DNA from 3 places in the Rhizobium sp. SEMIA 4085 genome. Region 3 is predicted to be linked to each of the others. Evidence: predicted binding sites of a transcription regulator. Region 3 holds the regulator's gene; each other region holds the start of a gene.
What was found. Region 3 encodes HrcA, which represses chaperone genes, less so after heat shock. Its sites were predicted from a motif close to GTTAGCACTCNCNNNNNGNGAGTGCTAAC; they were not measured.

Region 1: C9413_RS14535 (co-chaperone GroES) is a predicted target of HrcA. The motif match lies at 1,993-2,021, and genes of this name have one in related genera.
Region 2: groES (co-chaperone GroES) is a predicted target of HrcA. The motif match lies at 2,984-3,012, and genes of this name have one in related genera.

Annotation. Positions count from the first base shown of each region.
Region 1 is NZ_JABEPH010000125.1:2,808-9,152, forward strand. Features, by position in the region: gene C9413_RS14515 (monovalent cation/H+ antiporter subunit D family protein) at 1-225, opposite strand, end outside; gene nuoK (NADH-quinone oxidoreductase subunit NuoK) at 230-532, opposite strand; gene C9413_RS14525 (NADH-quinone oxidoreductase subunit J) at 532-1,026, opposite strand; partial or broken gene C9413_RS33290 (ABC transporter ATP-binding protein) at 1,284-1,662, opposite strand; gene C9413_RS14535 (co-chaperone GroES) at 2,075-2,383, shown strand; gene groL (chaperonin GroEL) at 2,433-4,067, shown strand; gene C9413_RS14545 (hypothetical protein) at 4,140-4,532, shown strand; partial or broken gene C9413_RS33295 (DUF736 domain-containing protein) at 5,106-5,177, shown strand; partial or broken gene C9413_RS14550 (Tn3 family transposase) at 5,452-5,601, shown strand; gene C9413_RS14555 (LysR family transcriptional regulator) at 5,935-6,345, opposite strand, start outside.
Region 2 is NZ_JABEPH010000021.1:13,444-19,788, forward strand. Features, by position in the region: gene C9413_RS04070 (hypothetical protein) at 1-304, opposite strand, end outside; gene C9413_RS04075 (hypothetical protein) at 380-901, shown strand; gene groL (chaperonin GroEL) at 937-2,574, opposite strand; gene groES (co-chaperone GroES) at 2,631-2,927, opposite strand; gene C9413_RS04090 (TIGR01459 family HAD-type hydrolase) at 3,289-4,137, shown strand; gene C9413_RS04095 (bifunctional riboflavin kinase/FAD synthetase) at 4,152-5,135, shown strand; gene ileS (isoleucine--tRNA ligase) at 5,378-6,345, shown strand, end outside.
Region 3 is NZ_JABEPH010000005.1:24,776-31,120, forward strand. Features, by position in the region: gene C9413_RS01420 (nucleoside hydrolase) at 1-471, shown strand, start outside; gene grpE (nucleotide exchange factor GrpE) at 509-1,141, opposite strand; gene hrcA (heat-inducible transcriptional repressor HrcA) at 1,243-2,331, opposite strand; gene rph (ribonuclease PH) at 2,516-3,235, shown strand; gene C9413_RS01440 (VOC family protein) at 3,232-3,648, shown strand; gene rdgB (RdgB/HAM1 family non-canonical purine NTP pyrophosphatase) at 3,657-4,301, shown strand; gene hemW (radical SAM family heme chaperone HemW) at 4,311-5,513, shown strand; gene C9413_RS01455 (DMT family transporter) at 5,517-6,345, opposite strand, start outside.

The DNA of each region.
Region 1 (6,345 bases), on a different contig from region 3:
AGCGAAGTCGGCCCCCGGCAAGATCTCGAACAGGCGCAAATCGACGGTTCCGCCAGCCAACACCGTGGGCGCCATGGAGGCGACGATCGCAAACAGGACGATCGCGGCCAACGGCGATACGAGATCGCGGATTTTCTCACGGTTATTCAAGAGAAGAACTGCCACGGCGGTCAGGCCCGGGACGGCGACGGCAAGCAGCGGCCTGATCGATATCACCGGGTCCAAGCCGTTATCCTTTCATCATGGTCACGTCGTCGACCTTGAGGGTGGATTTGTTCCTCACAAGGGCGACCAGGATGCCAAGAGCAACGGCAACCTCCGCCGCAGTGATTGCTATGACGAAGATGGCGAAGATCTGCCCGCGAAAGTCGTTGTAGATGCGCCCGAAAGCGATGAAATTGATGTTGACCGAGTTTAGCAGCAACTCCAGCGACATCAGCACGACCAGAATATTGCGCCTGAGCAGCACGCCCGCCGCTCCGATCACGAACAGGACCACCCCGAGCAGAATATACCACGACAGCGGAACCATCACCCCTGCTCCTTCCGCGCCAGCACGATGGCGCCGACCAAAGCCACCAACAGGATGACGGAGGCGACCTCAAACGGCAGAAGATAACCGGCGAAAAGCGTCGTGCTGAGCTGCCTGATCTCGTCGCCGCCGCCTACGGGAACAGTGACCGAAAAGCGATCGCTCCAGAGCACCAGGACCGACATCTCGATCCCAAGCAGAACGAGCATAACCAGAGCTGGCAGGTTGCCCCCGGGTAAGAACCGCTGCAACTTTGCTTCGCGCACATCGATCATCATGATCACGAATAGGAACAGGACCATGATTGCGCCGACATACACGAAGATCTGGATGACCGCGAGCAACGGCGCTTCGAGCAGGACGAAGATTGCCGAAATCTGCAGGAAACACGCCATCAGCGCCAATGCGCAGTGAACCGGATTCCGCGCCAGGACCACGGTCAGGGCCGTGATCACGGACACCGTAGCGAACAGAAGAAAGAACCCCTGATCCATCGACGCGACCCTCCCACGCGAGCTGTCACTCGGCGCGAGACGGCCGGATTTGAGATAGCTCAGCACTTCAGGTGCATTTATAAATTGTGCCCTACTATCCGATTTTTCACAAGATTATTGTCGTCGGCGGACAAACCACAGCGGTTGTGATGTGGCTAAGCCGCTCGCCAAGGTCTCGCAGCGCCGCCGCCTGGGCTTTCCTGCGTGACGAAGTGCTCGCAGATTTTGTCGAGCAGAGTTTAAATGCTGAACTGCGCTCACAACCTTTCTTCCTTAAAATGTTGCGTGGTTGCCGTCCGATGCCGGCGGATCGGAAGCATGATCGGCCTGCCCGAGGGGGATCGGCGATGAAGCGGCTTTCGGCCGAAGACCTGCGTGCATTCTCTTGCGTCAGCACATCCTCCGGTTTGCCGGAAACTTGACTCGCCCTCCAGCCATTGCGACGAGGTCGTCTGCGTAGCGAGCTGCCAGGTTGAGATCATGCAGCACCATGACAACGGTGGTTCCGCGCGAGATCAGCCAAGAAGTCCAGAACGTTGACCTGGATGGCTGCTTTCGAGACGTGTCGTCGGCTTGTCCAGCAGTAGGATTTCCGTCTGCTGGGCCAACACCGTGGCAATCCCAGACACGCAGGCGTAATACCGCAGTTGCCGGCGTAATTATTTCTTCGCGAGCTACCACTTCTCGCCTTGGACGAATTAGAATACTCGGAAGTCGCCTGGGGGCGAGCTCTTCAATGCTCTAAACGCTCAAGGCAATTAATTTTCGAAAGCGCGGCATGCATTGCTAGTGCAACGAAAAATAGTCCTATTTATTTCAAGAATCCTGCCGCCTATTCGGTGCTATAAGTTCAGGATCAAAAGGAATCGTCATGAAATTCGAACCAAATAATCCACGGGTTATCCTAGGGCTTGTTGTATTTCCTGACGGATAATGATCTGGATTATCCGCTTGCAGATAATATTTCTTGGCACTCCTACCAATCGAGTGCCAGAGATGTTATGTAATAGGTGCGGCCGCCCTATGCGCCGACCGCAGAAAGATCCTCATGACATTCCGTCCTCTCCATGACCGCGTCGTCGTACGGCGCGCGAAAGGTGACCTAAAATCCAAGGGCTGGTCCATTATCCCACACACGTCTCGGCAAACGCAGCAGGCGGCCACGGTGCGGCGCTGCGGCAGATTCTGCGGTCGTCGGCTCGCGCCGCGCGCAGTGGAGACCGGCGACGTGATCCTATTCGAAAAGGGGGCGGAAACCGGAATCGAACTCGATGACCAAGATCTCCTGATCGTGAAGGAGTGCGACGTCATGGGCATCGTCGAAAAGACCGAAGCGACCGCCGATACGACCGCCTAATCCGCCGAATTCCAACCCCGACTCTCAAGACCGAACTGGACCACAGACAATGTCTGCCAAGGAAATCATCTTCTCCACCGACGCACGCGATCGTCTGCTTCGCGGCGTCGAGGTGCTCAACAATGCCGTCAAGGTAACGTTAGGCCCCAAAGGCCGCAACGTCGTCATCGACAAGTCCTATGGCGCGCCACGCATTACCAAGGACGGCGTCGCGGTCGCCAAGGAAATCGAACTTGCAGACAAGTTCGAGAACATGGGCGCGCAGATGGTGCGCGAAGTGGCGTCCAAGACCAACGATCTTGCGGGCGACGGCACCACAACCGCGACGGTGCTCGCGGCCTCCATCTTTCGCGAAGGCGCCAAACTTGTTGCGGCCGGGATGAACCCCATGGATTTGAGGCGCGGCATCGATCTTGGCGTTGCAGCGGTACTTGCGGAAATCAAAGCGCGCGCCACGAAGGTTAGCTCATCGAACGAAATCGCCCAGGTCGGCACAATCGCCGCCAATGGCGATGCGACGGTGGGCAGAATGATCGCTGACGCGATGGAAAAGGTTGGCAACGAAGGTGTCATCACAGTCGAGGAGGCCAGGACGGCCGATACTGAACTCAACGTCGTCGAGGGCATGCAGTTCGACCGGGGCTATCTCTCGCCTTACTTTGTCACCAATGCCGAAAAAATGCGCGTGGAGCTGGAGGACCCATATATCCTTATCTATGAGAAGAAGCTCGGCAATCTGCAGGCAATGTTGCCCATCCTCGAAGCCGTGGTGCAGAGCGGCAAGCCGCTGCTTATTATTTCCGAGGATGTCGAAGGCGAAGCTCTGGCCACATTGGTCGTCAATAAGTTGCGGGGCGGATTGAACGTCGCTGCCGTCAAGGCCCCAGGTTTCGGCGATCGCCGCAAGGCCATGCTGGAGGACATCGCCATTCTGACGGCCGGCCAGATGATCTCTGAGGATCTCGGCATCAAGCTGGAAAATGTCACGCTTGATATGCTCGGGCGCACCAAGCGGGCGCTGATCGAAAAGGATACCACCACGATCATAGACGGCGCAGGTGAAAAATCTGAGATCGCTCGACGCATCAGCCAGATTAAGGCGCAGATCGAGGAAACCACCTCCGACTACGACAAGGAAAAGCTGCAAGAACGCCTTGCAAAACTCGCCGGCGGCGTTGCGGTGATACGCGTCGGCGGCTCGACCGAAATTGAAGTCAAGGAGAAGAAGGACCGCATCGACGATGCCCTGAACGCCACCCGCGCGGCGGTCGAGGAGGGTATCGTTCCGGGCGGAGGCGTCGCCCTGTTGCGCGCCAAGTCGGTTCTGGCAGGGCTAGCTGCAGAAAACGCCGACGTGACGGCGGGGATTTCGGTCGTGCTGAGGGCGCTGGAAGCCCCGATCCGACAGATCGCCGACAACGCCGGTGTCGAGGGCTCTATCGTTATTGGTAAACTCGCCGAGAGCACGGATCATAACCAGGGGTTCGACGCACAGACGGAGACCTATGTCGATATGATCAAGGCTGGCATTATCGATCCTGCCAAGGTGGTGCGGACCGCTTTGCAAGACGCCGGCTCGATCGCAGCACTTCTGATTACCGCCGAAGCGGTGATCGCCGATATTCCCGCAAGAGAATCTGCGCCGCCGGCCGGAAACGTCGGCATGGGTGGCATGGGATACTGAGGACAGTGCCTGAGCCGCTCGGCCAGGACGGCCGCAGCGGTGAACCAAACAACATCGGCAAGGAGAATTCCAATGGCCATGCAGAGCAGCAGCAAAACATCGATTTTCCAACGTTTCGACAGCTATCAGCCGTCGAAGACCATCCTCGTCTGGGCTTGTGTCGTCACTGCAGTCGCCACGATCATCGTCGGATTTAACTGGGGGGGCTGGGTGACGGGCGGCACTTCTCTCAAAGCAGCGGCAACTGCGGGCGAAACTGCACGTGGGGAACTTGCATCCGCCATATGCGTTGACCGGTTCAACAGTGCGACGGATGCCGCCGCAAAATTGGTTGAATTTAAGGCTCTTCCAGACAGCTATAAGAAGCGCCAGTTCATCGAAGCCGGCGGATGGGCAACCATGCCAGGACAAACCTCAGCCGACAGCAAGATCGCCGAAGGCTGCAGCACCGCGCTCTCCGCCTGAAGGGCCTCCTGTCTAAGACTTGCTTGGCGCCCCGGGGTGCTTTGCCTATCCGCCACAACAGCACATGAAGCGATATCCGTTTCCAAAAAAATGGAGCCTCCGCGTCGACATGCTCTAATGTCATGGAGGCCTCCTGAAACCTATCGCGGGGCTCAGGATGACCTGAGAAGGTGCATCATTTGCGAATGTCTGATTCCGCTTACGCTCATCATCGCTGAGAACCGCGCAGCTCGTTGGTGTGCGGATGTCCAGTGGAGGCGTTGGCCACCCGTCCCATGCGACCTTGCGAAACAACAACAAATCGGATCCCGTCACCGGGGCTTTGCGGGGGCTCGCAACACCCGATTCCTGCGATTGGTCGAGTATGCTATCCCAAAGCTGGCCGCATGATACTGCCGAGATTTAGGAGTGGGGCGTCTCGATCATTATTTCGACCATGAATTTTGCTTATAAGGCCTGGCTCCAGATTTATCCAAACGTCCCTGCGGCGTGTTGAAGCGTTTGAACGGATTGCCGCGAAGAGAGGAACTCAAACTTGCTCGACAGCTTCGGCCGACGATCCGAGCTTCAACGCCGATCTACGCCAACCTCGACGACGACGAGGACGGCGAAGGCTTCTCGCTGATCTGGTCCCGCCCCCAACGGGCGGCGCGGCGACTGAGGCCCGGCGCAAGGCCGGGGCCTTCAGAGTCCGTCCGAGAATTCACCATTAATGCAACAGACAAGAGCCCAAAGGCCTGAAGAATGCGCCTTGCGTTCTCTTCCGGGGTGGCAGCATCGATTTCCAAATCGGCCCAGTGGGCCCGAAGCTGCGATTTTGGCCAACTCGAAGAACGTTGTGGGAACATCGCTTGTGGGATTGACCAGGCAAACGCCGGCTTGTGACATTGCGCTCCAAATTGAGGAGCGTTGCAGTGAGTATATGAACACGCGCGTGCTGCAAACGGTGCTCGCCGAACCAGTCTGGCACGGCCGCATGACACCGGAAGATTATCGCGGCCTCACGCCGCTGATCTATGCCCACGTTAATCCCTATGGCCGGTTCGATCTCGATCTGGACAGCCGGATAGATTTCGGCAAATCGCTGCGTGAGCAGCGGCGTGAAAATGCGCGTTGCAAAACACAGGCGCAAAATTCCAACTTTTGTTGGGAGTTGTGCGAAAAATAGGAAGAGAAAAAGAATGTATGCACGAGGCATCGGATATACGGTTTGCCGCAGAGAAAATCTTGATGACGACGGTGCCCGGGCCCGAAGACATTTCAGTGGTTAGTTTCTTCAACCATTTGTGGGGGCGGTTGTAATGCTGTCACGCAATTTTCGATCGTTTCATCAGTAAAATCACGTCCGCGATATCGGGAAGATCCAGTCGATGGTATATAACCTAATCATGCGGTAATAGCCTTACATTCTTGTCGCATTTCCTGGGGCGACAGAATGTCCCATGTGTACAGCCTCTGAGGCAATGCCTGCCAGTTCACGGATGAAGAAGTCGAGTATGGTCGACGGTTTCTCCGTAGAACGCGTCGCGATGACGAAGGTGGAATGAATACGAGTTTCGTTCGGCATAAGCTGTCTAAAACGCCCTTTCTGCACCCAATCGCGGGCATAGTGGTCCGGCAAGTATCCAAGATAGTGTCCGGACATCACAAACATTGCCTGCGCCTCCATGTTGGAGGCAATGGCCCGCGCACGTGCTTTTGGGAAGAACTGCAATTCACGCATGTTGGCGTATGGCCGCACAACGAAATCGAAAGTCTCGATGTGCTCGATCGTCAATTCGGCTTCCGCCTGCCGGAAGAGGGGGTGCCCTTG
Region 2 (6,345 bases), on a different contig from region 3:
TCATGATCGTGGTGGAAAAGCAGAAGGACGACGAAAGTGTTGTGGCTTGTTCGAAAAGCGCGAGGATATGCCCCCGATCTTTCGGATCATAGCAGCGCAGCAGGCTTAGAAGGCCGCATTCCTGTGTCGAAAGGCCATGCAGCAGGCTGCTCCAGTCGCCAAGGCGGATGATTCCGCTTGAAAAGTCGCCGGCCCAGGCCTCGGAGACCGAGAATTGCGCAATCATATCCTGGTTACGATGGGTCAGATCCAGCGATCCAGGCATCAGGGGGGCGGCAACAGTTGCTTTGGCGATCTTAAACAAGGGGTTCCCCGGTTCGGGCGCAGTCTCGGCTGCGCTGCGGTCAGAGCGAAACAGGGTCATTCGGCGCTAGGCATCATGCCTGCGGTCTGGAACCTCGACCCCGGCGGGGCACTGAGGCTTGCTCTTGCTTGTCGCGCAAACGGTCGTCGCCGAATGTTCGCGCAGGTTAAGACGGCGTTCCATCCTCGCTGGCGGGCGAAAACGATCCTCGAACGCGCATCAATTGCAGCGCGGATTTATAGGAGCTTTTCGCCAAACGGCAACGGCTTTTTCGGGGTGGGACCCTCGTCCGGCCAAGACGGTTCAACCGGCTATTTTGCTGGAAAACGTCGCATGAGAAGTACAAGGAATCAATTTGTGATGGATTGCGCCTGGTTTCGCTTAGCAAAGAAGTGGTTTTTGCTCGACAAATGCCTCTTTAAGCGAAATTCGAATATTTGTCGAACAATCTGGCGGCACAAGCTTCGCGAAAGCTACGGGCTGGTGGCGGCAAGTAAACGGGCCAAGTTAAACGCTTTGGAAAGCTTGCCCTGCGCGTGCGCGGCTGCGAATCGCGCTTCAAAAGAAAAGGGCGGCCCGAAGACCGCCCTTTCCTGAACTGAACCGGATGGCTCAGATGCGAGACCTCAGTCTCACATCATGTCCATGCCGCCCATTCCGCCCATGCCGCCCGGCATTGCCGGAGCGTCCTTCTTCGGCAGCTCGGCGATCATGGCTTCCGTGGTGATCAGCAGCGAAGCAACCGAGGCTGCATTCTGCAGAGCCGTACGGACGACCTTGACCGGGTCGACGATACCCATGGCGATCATATCGCCATATTCGCTCGTCTGGGCGTTGTAGCCGTAGTTGTCGTCGTTCTTGTCGAGGATCTTGCCGACGACGATCGAAGCTTCGTCACCAGCGTTGTCAGCGATCTGGCGAACCAGCGACTGCAGCGCCTTGCGAACGATGTTGATGCCGGCTTCCTGATCGTCGTTCACGCCCTTGGACGTGATCTTGACGGAGGAACGCAGCAGGGCGACGCCGCCGCCGGGGACGATACCTTCCTGAACAGCAGCGCGCGTCGCATTGAGGGCGTCGTCGATGCGGTCCTTCTTTTCCTTCACTTCGACTTCCGTCGAGCCGCCGACGCGGATGACGGCAACGCCGCCTGCGAGCTTGGCAAGGCGTTCCTGCAGCTTCTCGCGATCGTAGTCGGAGGTGGTTTCTTCGATTTGCGCCTTGATCTGCGCAACGCGGCCTTCGATGTCGGACTTGGCGCCGGCGCCGTCGACGATCGTGGTGTTTTCCTTGGAGATCGAAACCTTCTTGGTGCGGCCGAGCATGTCGAGGGTGACGGACTCGAGCTTGATGCCGAGGTCTTCGGAGATGACCGTACCACCGGTCAGGATCGCGATGTCTTCGAGCATGGCCTTGCGGCGGTCGCCGAAGCCCGGAGCCTTGACGGCAGCAATCTTCAGCCCGCCGCGCAGCTTGTTGACGACGAGCGTTGCAAGCGCTTCGCCTTCGACGTCTTCAGCGATGATCAGCAGCGGCTTGCCGGTCTGAACGACGGCTTCGAGAACCGGAAGCATCGACTGCAGGTTCGAGAGCTTCTTCTCGTGCAGAAGGATATAGGCGTCCTCGAGGTCAGCAACCATCTTTTCCGGGTTGGTCACGAAGTACGGGCTGAGATAGCCGCGGTCGAACTGCATGCCTTCGACGACTTCGAGTTCGGTTTCGGCGGTCTTGGCTTCTTCGACAGTGATGACGCCTTCGTTGCCGACCTTCTGCATGGCTTCAGCAATGTCGCGACCGACCTGGCTGTCGCCGTTTGCGGAGATCGTGCCGACCTGCGCAACTTCTTCCGAAGTCGAGATCTTCTTGGCCTTGGCCTGGAGATCCTTGACGACTTCAGCAACGGCAAGATCGATACCGCGCTTCAGGTCCATCGGGTTCATGCCGGCAGCAACGGCCTTGTTGCCTTCGCGAACGATGGCCTGAGCAAGAACGGTTGCGGTCGTGGTGCCATCACCGGCGATGTCGTTGGTCTTCGAAGCGACTTCGCGGACCATCTGGGCGCCCATGTTTTCGAACTTGTCGTCCAGTTCGATTTCCTTGGCGACCGAAACACCGTCCTTGGTGATGCGCGGCGCGCCGAAGGACTTGTCGATGATGACGTTGCGGCCCTTCGGGCCGAGCGTTACCTTGACTGCGTCAGCGAGGATATCGACGCCGCGCAGCATCTTTTCGCGCGCGGTGCGGCCGAACTTAATTTCTTTAGCTGCCATTTTGAAAACTCCTGAGAAGGGTTGTCAGCGATTTCGGTAAAAAGCGACCGGCTGGATCAGCCGATGATGCCCATGATGTCGGCTTCCTTCATGATCAGAAGGTCTTCGCCGTTGATCTTGACTTCTGTGCCGGACCACTTGCCGAACAGAACGCGGTCGCCAGCCTTGACGTCGAGAGCGACGACCTTGCCGGACTCGTCACGAGCGCCGGAGCCGACGGCGACGATTTCGCCTTCCTGCGGCTTTTCCTTAGCGGTATCGGGAATGATGATGCCGCCTTTGGTCTTTTCTTCGGATTCAACGCGGCGAACGACGACGCGGTCGTGAAGGGGGCGGAAATTGGTGCTTGCCATTGTCTAATCCCTCGATCAAATGACATTCGCAGGCCGGACGGCCCACATGGATAAGTGTTAGCACTCTCCGTTGAGGAGTGCTAGCGCCGAGCATTTAGGGATGGCTCCAGAAGGAGTCAAGAAGACCCATCACGGAATTTTGCGCCGGAATTGTGAAGAGGGCGGGAATTGTTTGAAGCATCGCCCGATTCGACGCGTGTCGGTTGCCTGAGCTTCGGAGTGCCCGCGCAGGCTGTCAACGGCGTGGCGCTCCTGTCGTGGAAGGTCCGACGGTTTTTGCTGAAGATCGCCCGGAAACCCCTTGCCATCGCGGCATGCCTTTGCAATGTCACGCCTGACTGAAAGCAAATCGGGAAATCGGATGGCCAAGCGGATTAGAAGTTTTGCGGAGATCACCAGCCATTATGATGCGGTGTTCTGCGATGTCTGGGGCGTGCTGCACAACGGCGTCGATCCCTTCCCGACGGCCGCTGCCGCTCTGGAAGCTGCGCGCGGCGAGGGGCTTGCCGTCATCCTCATCACCAATTCGCCGCGCATCGCGCCTCAGGTCGTCGCCCAGCTTCGCCAGATCGGCATCCAGGACGGCGCCTATGACCGGATCGTCACCTCCGGCGACGTCACCCGCGGCCTGATCGCCGAAGGCCCGAAGAAGGTGTTCCTGCTTGGCCCGGATCGCGATCTGGCCATCATCGAAGGTCTCGGCGTCGAGCGCGTCGATGCGAAGGACGCTCAATCCGTGGTCTGCACCGGTTTCTTCGACGACGAGACGGAAAAGCCGGAAGACTACACCGATATGCTCAAGGATTTTCAGGCACGCAACGTGCCGATGGTCTGCGCCAATCCGGACCTTGTCGTTGAACGTGGCCACCGCATCATACCCTGCGCCGGCGCCATGGCTGCCTATTACCACCAGTTGGGCGGCGAGATCCGCATCGCCGGCAAGCCGCACGCGCCGATCTACGACGCCGTACTGGCAACCGCGCACGAACTCCACGGCGATTTCCCGAAAAGCCGCATTCTTGCCATCGGCGACGGCATGCCGACGGATGTGCACGGCGCTCTCGATTACGGCCTCGATCTCCTCTATATCAGCGGCGGTATCCACGCGAAGGAATACACGCTGAACGGCGAGACCGACGAGGCGATCCTGCATGCCTATCTCGAACGCGAGAAGGCCGCGCCCAAGTGGTGGATGCCCCGCCTCGCATAAGAAGAAGCCCGCCGATGACCGTTTTTCACCGCAATGAAACCCGCGAACCCTTGCCTGCCCACCTGAAGGGCGGCGTGATTGCCATCGGCAATTTCGACGGCGTTCATCGCGGCCATCAATCGGTGCTGAACCGCGCGCTGGAAATCTCGAAAGAGCGGGACATCCCGGCGCTGGTGCTGACTTTCGAACCGCATCCCCGCACGGTCTTCAGGCCGGAAACACCGGTCTTCCGCATCACGCCTGCACCCCTCAAGGCCCGCATCCTGGAAGCGATCGGCTTCAATGCCGTTATCGAATATCCCTTCGACCGCGGATTTTCGCAGCGCTCGCCGGACGACTTCATCCACGGCATCTTGAAGGACTGGCTGGGCGCCTCCGAAGTCGTCACCGGCTTCGACTTCCATTTCGGCAAGAATCGCGAGGGCGGCCCGGCCTTCCTTATGGATGCCGGCCATAAATACGGTTTCGGCGTCACGCTGATCGACGCCTTCCGCGACGAGAATGCCGAAGTCGTCTCATCGAGCCGCATCCGCGAGTTGTTGAAGGAAGGCGATGGCAGCGAGGCCGCCGCGCAGCTCGGCTACCGCTACACAATCGAGGCCGAGGTGATCGGCGGCGAAAAGCTTGGCCGCGAGCTCGGTTTCCCAACCGCAAACAGGCAGCTTCCGCCGGAGGCCGACCTTGCAGCCGGCATCTACGCCGTCCGCTTCCGCCTGGACGACGGCAAGCTCCACGATGCAGTTGCGAGCTACGGCCGCCGTCCGACGGTGATCGAAAACGGTGCGCCGTTGTTGGAGACCTATCTCTTCGATTTCAGTGGCGACCTCTACGGCCGGACCTGTTCCGTCTCCTTCTTCGGCCACCTGCGGCCCGAACTGAAGTTCGACGGCCTGGAACCGCTCGTCGAGCAGATCAAGCGTGACGAGCAGGAGGCGAGGGCGCTGCTTGCCGGTGTCCGGCCGCTCGGCGAACTCGACCTTAAGCTTTGTTTCGTCTGACGCCGCGATGGCCGGTGGGCACGGCCTCAAATCCCTCTTCCTTTTCCCGGCAAAAACGCCTATGAACCGCCGCTATGAATAAAGTCCGGCTGTCGAGTGCGATGCGAATTATCGGCCCGGCCTTCCGCGCGCGCTGAGCCGGAAGGTCCGGGTTTTTGGCGCTTGGGCAAACGAGCGCTTCCGTCATCAGACATTTTTGAAGCCGTCGCGCCGTGAAGGCGCCCAGAAACGATTGCTGAAACATGACCGACACAGCCGAAAAGATCGATTACTCGAAGACCCTCTACCTGCCCGAAACCGACTTCCCGATGCGCGCCGGCCTGCCGCAGAAGGAGCCGGAAATCGTTGCACGCTGGCAGCAGATGGGCCTCTACAGGAAGCTGCGCGCATCCGCGGCCGGACGCGAAAAATTCGTCCTCCATGACGGCCCGCCCTATGCGAACGGCAACATCCATATCGGCCACGCGCTGAACAAGATCCTCAAGGACGTCATCAACCGCTCGTTCCAGATGCGCGGCTTTGACGCCAACTACGTTCCCGGCTGGGACTGCCACGGCCTTCCGATCGAATGGAAGATCGAGGAGAAGTACCGCGAGAAGGGCAAGAACAAGGACGAAGTTCCGATCAACGAATTCCGCAAGGAATGCCGCGACTTCGCCGCCGGCTGGATCAAGGTTCAGTCCGAGGAGTTCAAGCGCCTCGGCATCGAGGGCGACTTCGATAATCCCTATACGACGATGAACTTCCACGCCGAATCGCGCATTGCCGGCGAGCTTTTGAAGATTGCAAGAAGCGGCCAGCTCTACCGCGGTTCCAAGCCGGTCATGTGGTCGGTCGTCGAGCGCACTGCGCTGGCGGAAGCCGAAGTCGAATACGCCGATGTCGAAAGCGATATGATCTGGGTGAAGTTCCCCGTCGCGGAAGGCCCCGCCGCTCTGGCCGGCGCCTTCGTGGTCATCTGGACGACGACACCGTGGACGATCCCCGGCAACCGCGCGGTGGCGTTCTCGTCGCGCTACCCCTATGGCCTCTACGAAGTTGCGACCGCCGAGAACGACTTCGGCCCGCAGCCGGGCGAGAAGCTGATCTTTGCCAGGCGCCTGGCTGAGGAGTCGGCTGCCAAGGCCAAAGTGACCTTCAATTTCGTTCGCGATATCAAATCGGATGAACTTGCCGCCGTCACCTGCGCGCACCCCTTGCACGGCCTGGG
Region 3 (6,345 bases):
TTCGAGGGCGGCAACATAACGCCCGCCGCCGAATTCAACATCTATGTCGATCCGGAAGCAGCCGACATCGTTTTTCGTTCCGGCATAGCGATCGTGATGATGCCGCTCGACGTGACACATCAGTTGCTGACACGGAAGGATCGCGTCAAACGCATGGCCGATCTCGGCACGGCACCGGCCAAAGCAATGGTCGAAATGCTGGAATTCTTCGAGCGCTTCGATGTCGAGAAGTATGGTTCGGACGGTGGGCCTCTGCACGATCCGGCGGTCGTCGCCTACCTACTGAAGCCCGAACTCTTCAAGGGCCGTGACTGCAATGTCGAGATCGAGGTGAAGTCGGAGCTGACCGTTGGCATGACGGTGGTCGACTGGTGGCATGTGACCGACCGCAAGCGCAATGCCAAGGTGATGCGCTATGTGGATGCGGACGGCTTCTTCGATCTCATGATCGAGCGCTTCGCCCGCATCTGATTTTCGGACTGATTATGAAAGGCGCCTGAAAAGAAGATCAGGCGTCCTTTTCGGTGAACGCTGTGTTGAGGTCTGCATCTGCTGCCTTCGGGCCGCCTTTGGCCACGCCGACCATTGCGGGACGAAGAACACGCTCGCCGATCGTGAAGCCTGCCTGAACGACCTGGACGACCGTGTTATTCGCCACTTCGGCATTGGGAACCTCGAACATCGCCTGGTGGAAGTTCGGATCGAACTTCTGGCCGATCGGATCCAACTTGCGGACGCCGTGGCGCTCCAGCGCCGAGAGCATGGAGCGCTCCGTCATCTCGACACCTTCGATCAACGTGTTGAGGCCTGTCTCGCCCGCTTCCTTCGCCTCGGCGGGGATGGCATCGAGCGCGCGGCGCAGATTGTCCGAAACGGCAAGCATATCGCGCGCAAAGCCCGCGACCGAGTAGGACTTTGCATCCTTCACGTCGCGCTCCGTGCGGCGGCGCAGATTGTCCATTTCGGCGGCAAGGCGCAGATAGCGGTCGCGCAGCTCGGAATTTTCAGCCTTGAGCACTTCAAGCGGATCCGGTTGGCGCGGCGCTTCCACCGTGGTTTCGTTCTCGACGTTTGCGGCAACGTCGTCTGCGGCTTCAGCCGCGGCAGCGTCAGATCCGTTTTTCGTCGTTTCGTCAGTCATGACGGTCTCCGGTAATGGGTTCTCTTGGGATGCGCCCGATATCGAGCTTTGACCGCAAAAAATCAAGTCTGCGTGACAAAGAAGAAAAAATTCCGGGTTTTTTACAGCGTGCCGCGCGCAAGCCGGGAGATCAGCTGGGCGGTGTAATCCACCATCGGCACAATGCGTGAATAATTGAGCCGTGTCGGGCCGATGACGCCGACGGCGCCGACAATGCGGTCGTCATCGTCGCGATAGGGCGCAACAATCAGCGAGGAGCCGGAAAGCGAAAAGAGCTTGTTCTCAGAACCGATGAAGATGCGCACGCCCGGACCGGTTTCGGCAAGGTTCAGCAGCTCGATCAGGCTGTCCTTCTTTTCGAGATCGTCGAAGAGCATGCGGAGACGATCGAGGTCTTCCGCGCCTGCCAGGCCATCGAGCAGATTGGATCGGCCTCGAATAATAAGCTGCGGCGGCTTGCCTTCGTCCGCATCGCCAGACCACACCGCGATACCGCGCTCGACGAGATCCCGGGACAACGCGTCGAGCTCGTGGCGGACGTTCTCCTTCAGGCGACTGAGCTGCTTGCGCAATTCCGGCAATGTCTGGCCAGACATATGGGCATTGAGGAAATTCGCGGCCTCCGTCAGCTGCGACGACGTAACACCTGCCGGCAATTCGATAATGCGGTTTTCGACCTGATCGTGATCGCCGACGAGCACTGCCAACGCCTTGGTGGGCTCCAGGCGGATGAATTCGACGTGTCTGAGAACCGGATCGCTCTTTGAGGTGATGACAAGCCCTGCGCCGCGCGAAATGCCCGACAGCATCCGGCTTGCCTCGTTCATCATCGATTCAACCGGATTGTCGCGGCTTTCGGGGCGGACCTGGCGGTCGATATTCGCACGGTCCTCGGCGGAAAGGTCGCCGACCTGCATGAAGGCATCGACGAAGAAGCGAAGGCCGCCCTGCGTCGGCAGGCGTCCGGCGCTGACATGCGGCGAGTAGATCAGGCCCAACTCCTCCAGGTCGCTCATCACGTTGCGCACCGACGCGGGCGATAGCGACATGGGCAGGATGCGGGAGAGATTGCGCGAGCCGAGCGGCTCGCCACTTTCCAGATAGCCTTCAACGATGCGGCGGAAGATTTCCTTGGAGCGTTCATCCAGCGCAGCAACGGCATCCGAAACCGACGTCGACCTGAACCCCATGACCTTCCTTAGACCTGCGCTGCTGATGACGATCCCTAAAATATAGCCGTTCTCGCCCTCGTAGCAAAAGGGAATTTGCAAATGGCTGCGGCCAATCGTAGAAGCGGTCGACACCATTCAAGCATGCATGATGTTTTGCGAGAACCGCTTTACGGTTTTCGGCGTCGTGCTTCAGGAGATCACAATGCGGCCTTCAGGCAGAAAAACCGACCAGATGCGCAAAGTCACTTTCGAGCGCAATTTTTCAAAGCATGCGGAAGGTTCCTGCCTCGTCAAATTCGGCGATACGCATGTGCTCTGTACCGCAAGCCTGGAAGACAAGACGCCACCTTGGCTGCGCAATACTGGAAAGGGCTGGGTCACGGCCGAATATGGCATGCTGCCGCGGGCAACCGGCGAGCGCATGAAACGCGAGGCCGCGGCCGGCAAGCAGGGCGGGCGCACACAGGAAATCCAGCGCCTGATCGGCCGCTCCCTTCGTGCCGTCGTCGATCTCAAGGAACTGGGCGAGCGCCAGATCACGCTCGACTGCGACGTCATTCAGGCTGACGGCGGTACGCGCACGGCCTCCATTACGGGAGCCTGGATTGCGCTCTACGACTGCCTGAAGTGGATGGAAACCCGCAACATGATCAAGGTCGAGCGCGTGCTCAAGGATCATGTCGCTGCGATTTCCTGCGGCATCTTCGCCAGCCAGCCGGTGATCGACCTCGATTATCTCGAAGATTCCTCGGCCGAAACCGATGCGAATTTCGTCATGACGGGTGCCGGCGGCATCGTTGAAATTCAGGGAACCGCCGAAGGCACGCCGTTCACGGACGGGGAATTTGCGGCGCTGATGACACTGGCGAAAACCGGCATCGTGGAGCTCGTCGACATGCAGAAACAGGCCATCGCCGGATGACTGCCCTGCTGGAAGGCATGCTGGAGACCGCGCTTTATGCGAAGGATCTCGACAAGGCCGAGGCCTTCTACGAAGGCGTGCTCGGCCTTGCCAAGATCACGCGCGCCGCAAACCGGCATGTATTCTTCCGCTGCGGGCAAGGCGTGCTGTTGATCTTCAACCCCGATGAAACGGTGAAACCGCCAGCGGCCGATGCCCTGCAGGTACCGCCCCACGGCACGAAAGGTCAGGGCCACGCATGTTTCCGGGTGTCTGGTAAGAACATCGATGCCATGGCGGTGAAGCTCAAAGCCGCGGGCATCGAAATCGAATCCGAAGTCCACTGGCCGAACGGCGGCCGCTCGATCTATTTCCGCGATCCCGCGGGAAACAGCCTCGAATGCGCCGAAGCCAGAATCTGGGGCATTGAATAGGACCGACCATGCGCACGCTTGAAACGAAGACGATCGTCGTCGCCAGCCACAACGCCGGCAAGATCCGCGAGATCCAGGAACTGATCGGACCGCTCGGCTTTACCGCCAAATCGGCAGCGGACCTCAACTTCATCGAGCCTGACGAAACGGGCACAACCTTCGAGGAAAACGCGACGATCAAGGCTCTCGCCTCTGCCAAAGCAGCAGGGATGCCGGCGCTTTCCGACGATTCGGGATTGGTGATCGATGCGCTCGGTGGCGATCCGGGTGTCTATACGGCCAACTGGGCCGAGACCGCAGACGGCACGCGCGACTTTGCGATCGGGATGGAAAAGGTGCAACAGGCGCTGGACAAAGCCGGAGCCACCAAGCCGGAACAACGGCGCGCGCGCTTCGTCAGCGTGCTCTGCCTCGCCTGGCCAGACGGGCATACGGAGCTTTTTCGCGGCGAGGTGGAAGGTACCGTCGTCTGGCCGCCGCGCGGCACCCAGGGTTTCGGTTACGATCCGGTCTTCCAACCGGAAGGTTACGACATCACCTTCGGCGAGATGAGTGCCGAGGAAAAGCACGGCTGGAACATTGGCAAGCCGCAAGCCCTGTCGCATCGGGCGCGCGCATTCAAACGCTTTGTCGAAACCTGCCTGGAAGCGTAGGGTCGGTTCGTGGAGATTCTCGATACACCAAGCTTGACGCGCGATGCGATGCTTCTGCCCGATACCGGCGAGCCCGGTTTCGGCGTCTATGTGCATTGGCCCTTCTGCGCGGCGAAGTGCCCCTATTGCGACTTCAACAGCCATGTCCGTCATCAGCCGGTCGACCAGGAGCGGTTCGCCGCTGCGTTCCTGAAGGAGATGGCTGCCGTTCGCCGGATGAGCGGACCGAAGACGGTGACGAGCATTTTCCTTGGCGGCGGCACGCCGTCGCTCATGCATCCAGCAACGGTTTCGGCCATTCTCGACGGTATATCCAAGCACTGGCATGTGCCGAACGGCATCGAGATCACGATGGAGGCCAATCCTTCGAGCGTGGAGGCCGAGCGCTTCCGCGGCTATCGCGCCGCAGGCGTCAATCGCGTGTCGCTCGGCGTTCAGGCGCTGAATGACCGGGATCTGAGATTCCTCGGCCGCCTGCATGACGTGGCCGATGCACTGAAAGCCATCAAGCTGGCGCGCGACATCTTCCCGCGCATGTCTTTCGACCTGATCTATGCCCGCCCCGGCCAGACCGTCGGGGAATGGGAGAAGGAGCTGAAGGAAGCGATCTCATATGCGGTCGATCACCTTTCGCTCTACCAGCTGACGATCGAGGAGGGCACGCCGTTCTACGGCCTGCACAAGGCCGGAAAACTGATCGTGCCGGATGGCGACCAATCGGCGATCCTCTACGAGGCGACTCAGGAGATCATGGCGCGTGAGGGCATGCCGGCCTATGAGGTTTCCAACCATGCCCGGCCCGGCGCCGAGAGCCGCCATAACCTCACCTACTGGCGCTACGGCGACTATGCCGGGATCGGCCCCGGCGCACACGGCCGCCTGACGCGAGGGCCTGAGAAGATCGCAACCGCGACCGAGCGCAAGCCGGAGACCTGGCTCGAGCTTGTCGAGCGCGACGGGCATGGCATTGTGGAGCAGGAACGGCTCGGCTATGACGAGCAGGCGGACGAATTGCTCCTCATGGGGCTGCGGCTGAAGGAAGGCGTCGATCTTGCCCGCTGGCAGCAGCTTTCCGGCCGGGATCCGGATCCGAAGCGTGAAGAATTTCTGCTGGAGCACGGCTTCATCGAGCGGATCGGCAATTCCCGCCTTCGCTGCACGCCCTCGGGCATGCTGATCCTCGATTCGGTCGTCGCCGATCTCGCCTGCTGAGCCTCAGGCTGCCCGGCTTTTCCTAAGCGACATCAACCGCCCGTCGATCGCCGCAAGGCCGACCGCGATCGTCGCCATGCCGATCAGGTGTTTTGCCTGCAACTGCTCGCCAAGGATGATCGTACCCAACAGAATGGCGCTGACGGGAATGAGGAAGGTCACCAGCGCCAGGTTCGTCGCGCCCGCCGTTGCGAGAACCCGGAAGAAAAGCACATAGGCGATGGCGGTCGAAAGAAGTGCGAGGCCGAGCAGCGCCAGCCAGGTTTCGATACCAGGAGCGGGCAATGCCCATGGACGGTCAACAATCAGCGCAATCGGCAGCATCAAGATGGTGGAGGCCGTGACCTGGCCTGCGGCTGGCAGCAGCGGCGGCATGCTCATCGCCCGGAAACGGCGGCCCCAGATGCCGGCGAAGGAATAGGAGATCGCAGCTCCGAGGACCGCGAGCTGCGCCAGGATATTCGAGCCGAGATCGTGAAGCACATCGAAGCCGATCATATAAGCCACGCCGGCAAAGCCGATGAGCACACCGATCAGGCGATGACCGCTCATCTTCTCGTCGGTGGTCAGGATATGGGCAACAACGACCGTAAAGAGCGGCGTTGTGGCATTCAGGATCGAGGCAAGGCCGCTTGCAATGTGAGTCTGGCCCCAGACGATGAGGCAGAAGGGGATCATATTGTTCAGCACACCCATTCCGAAGAAGGCGACCCAGCTCCTGCCGTCGCGCGGCATCGTATGACCCATGAGCCGCACGATGATATTGAGCGCGAGCGCCGCCAGCAGCACGCGGCCCGTGACGATCGTAAATGGCGGCAGTGCCTTGACTAGA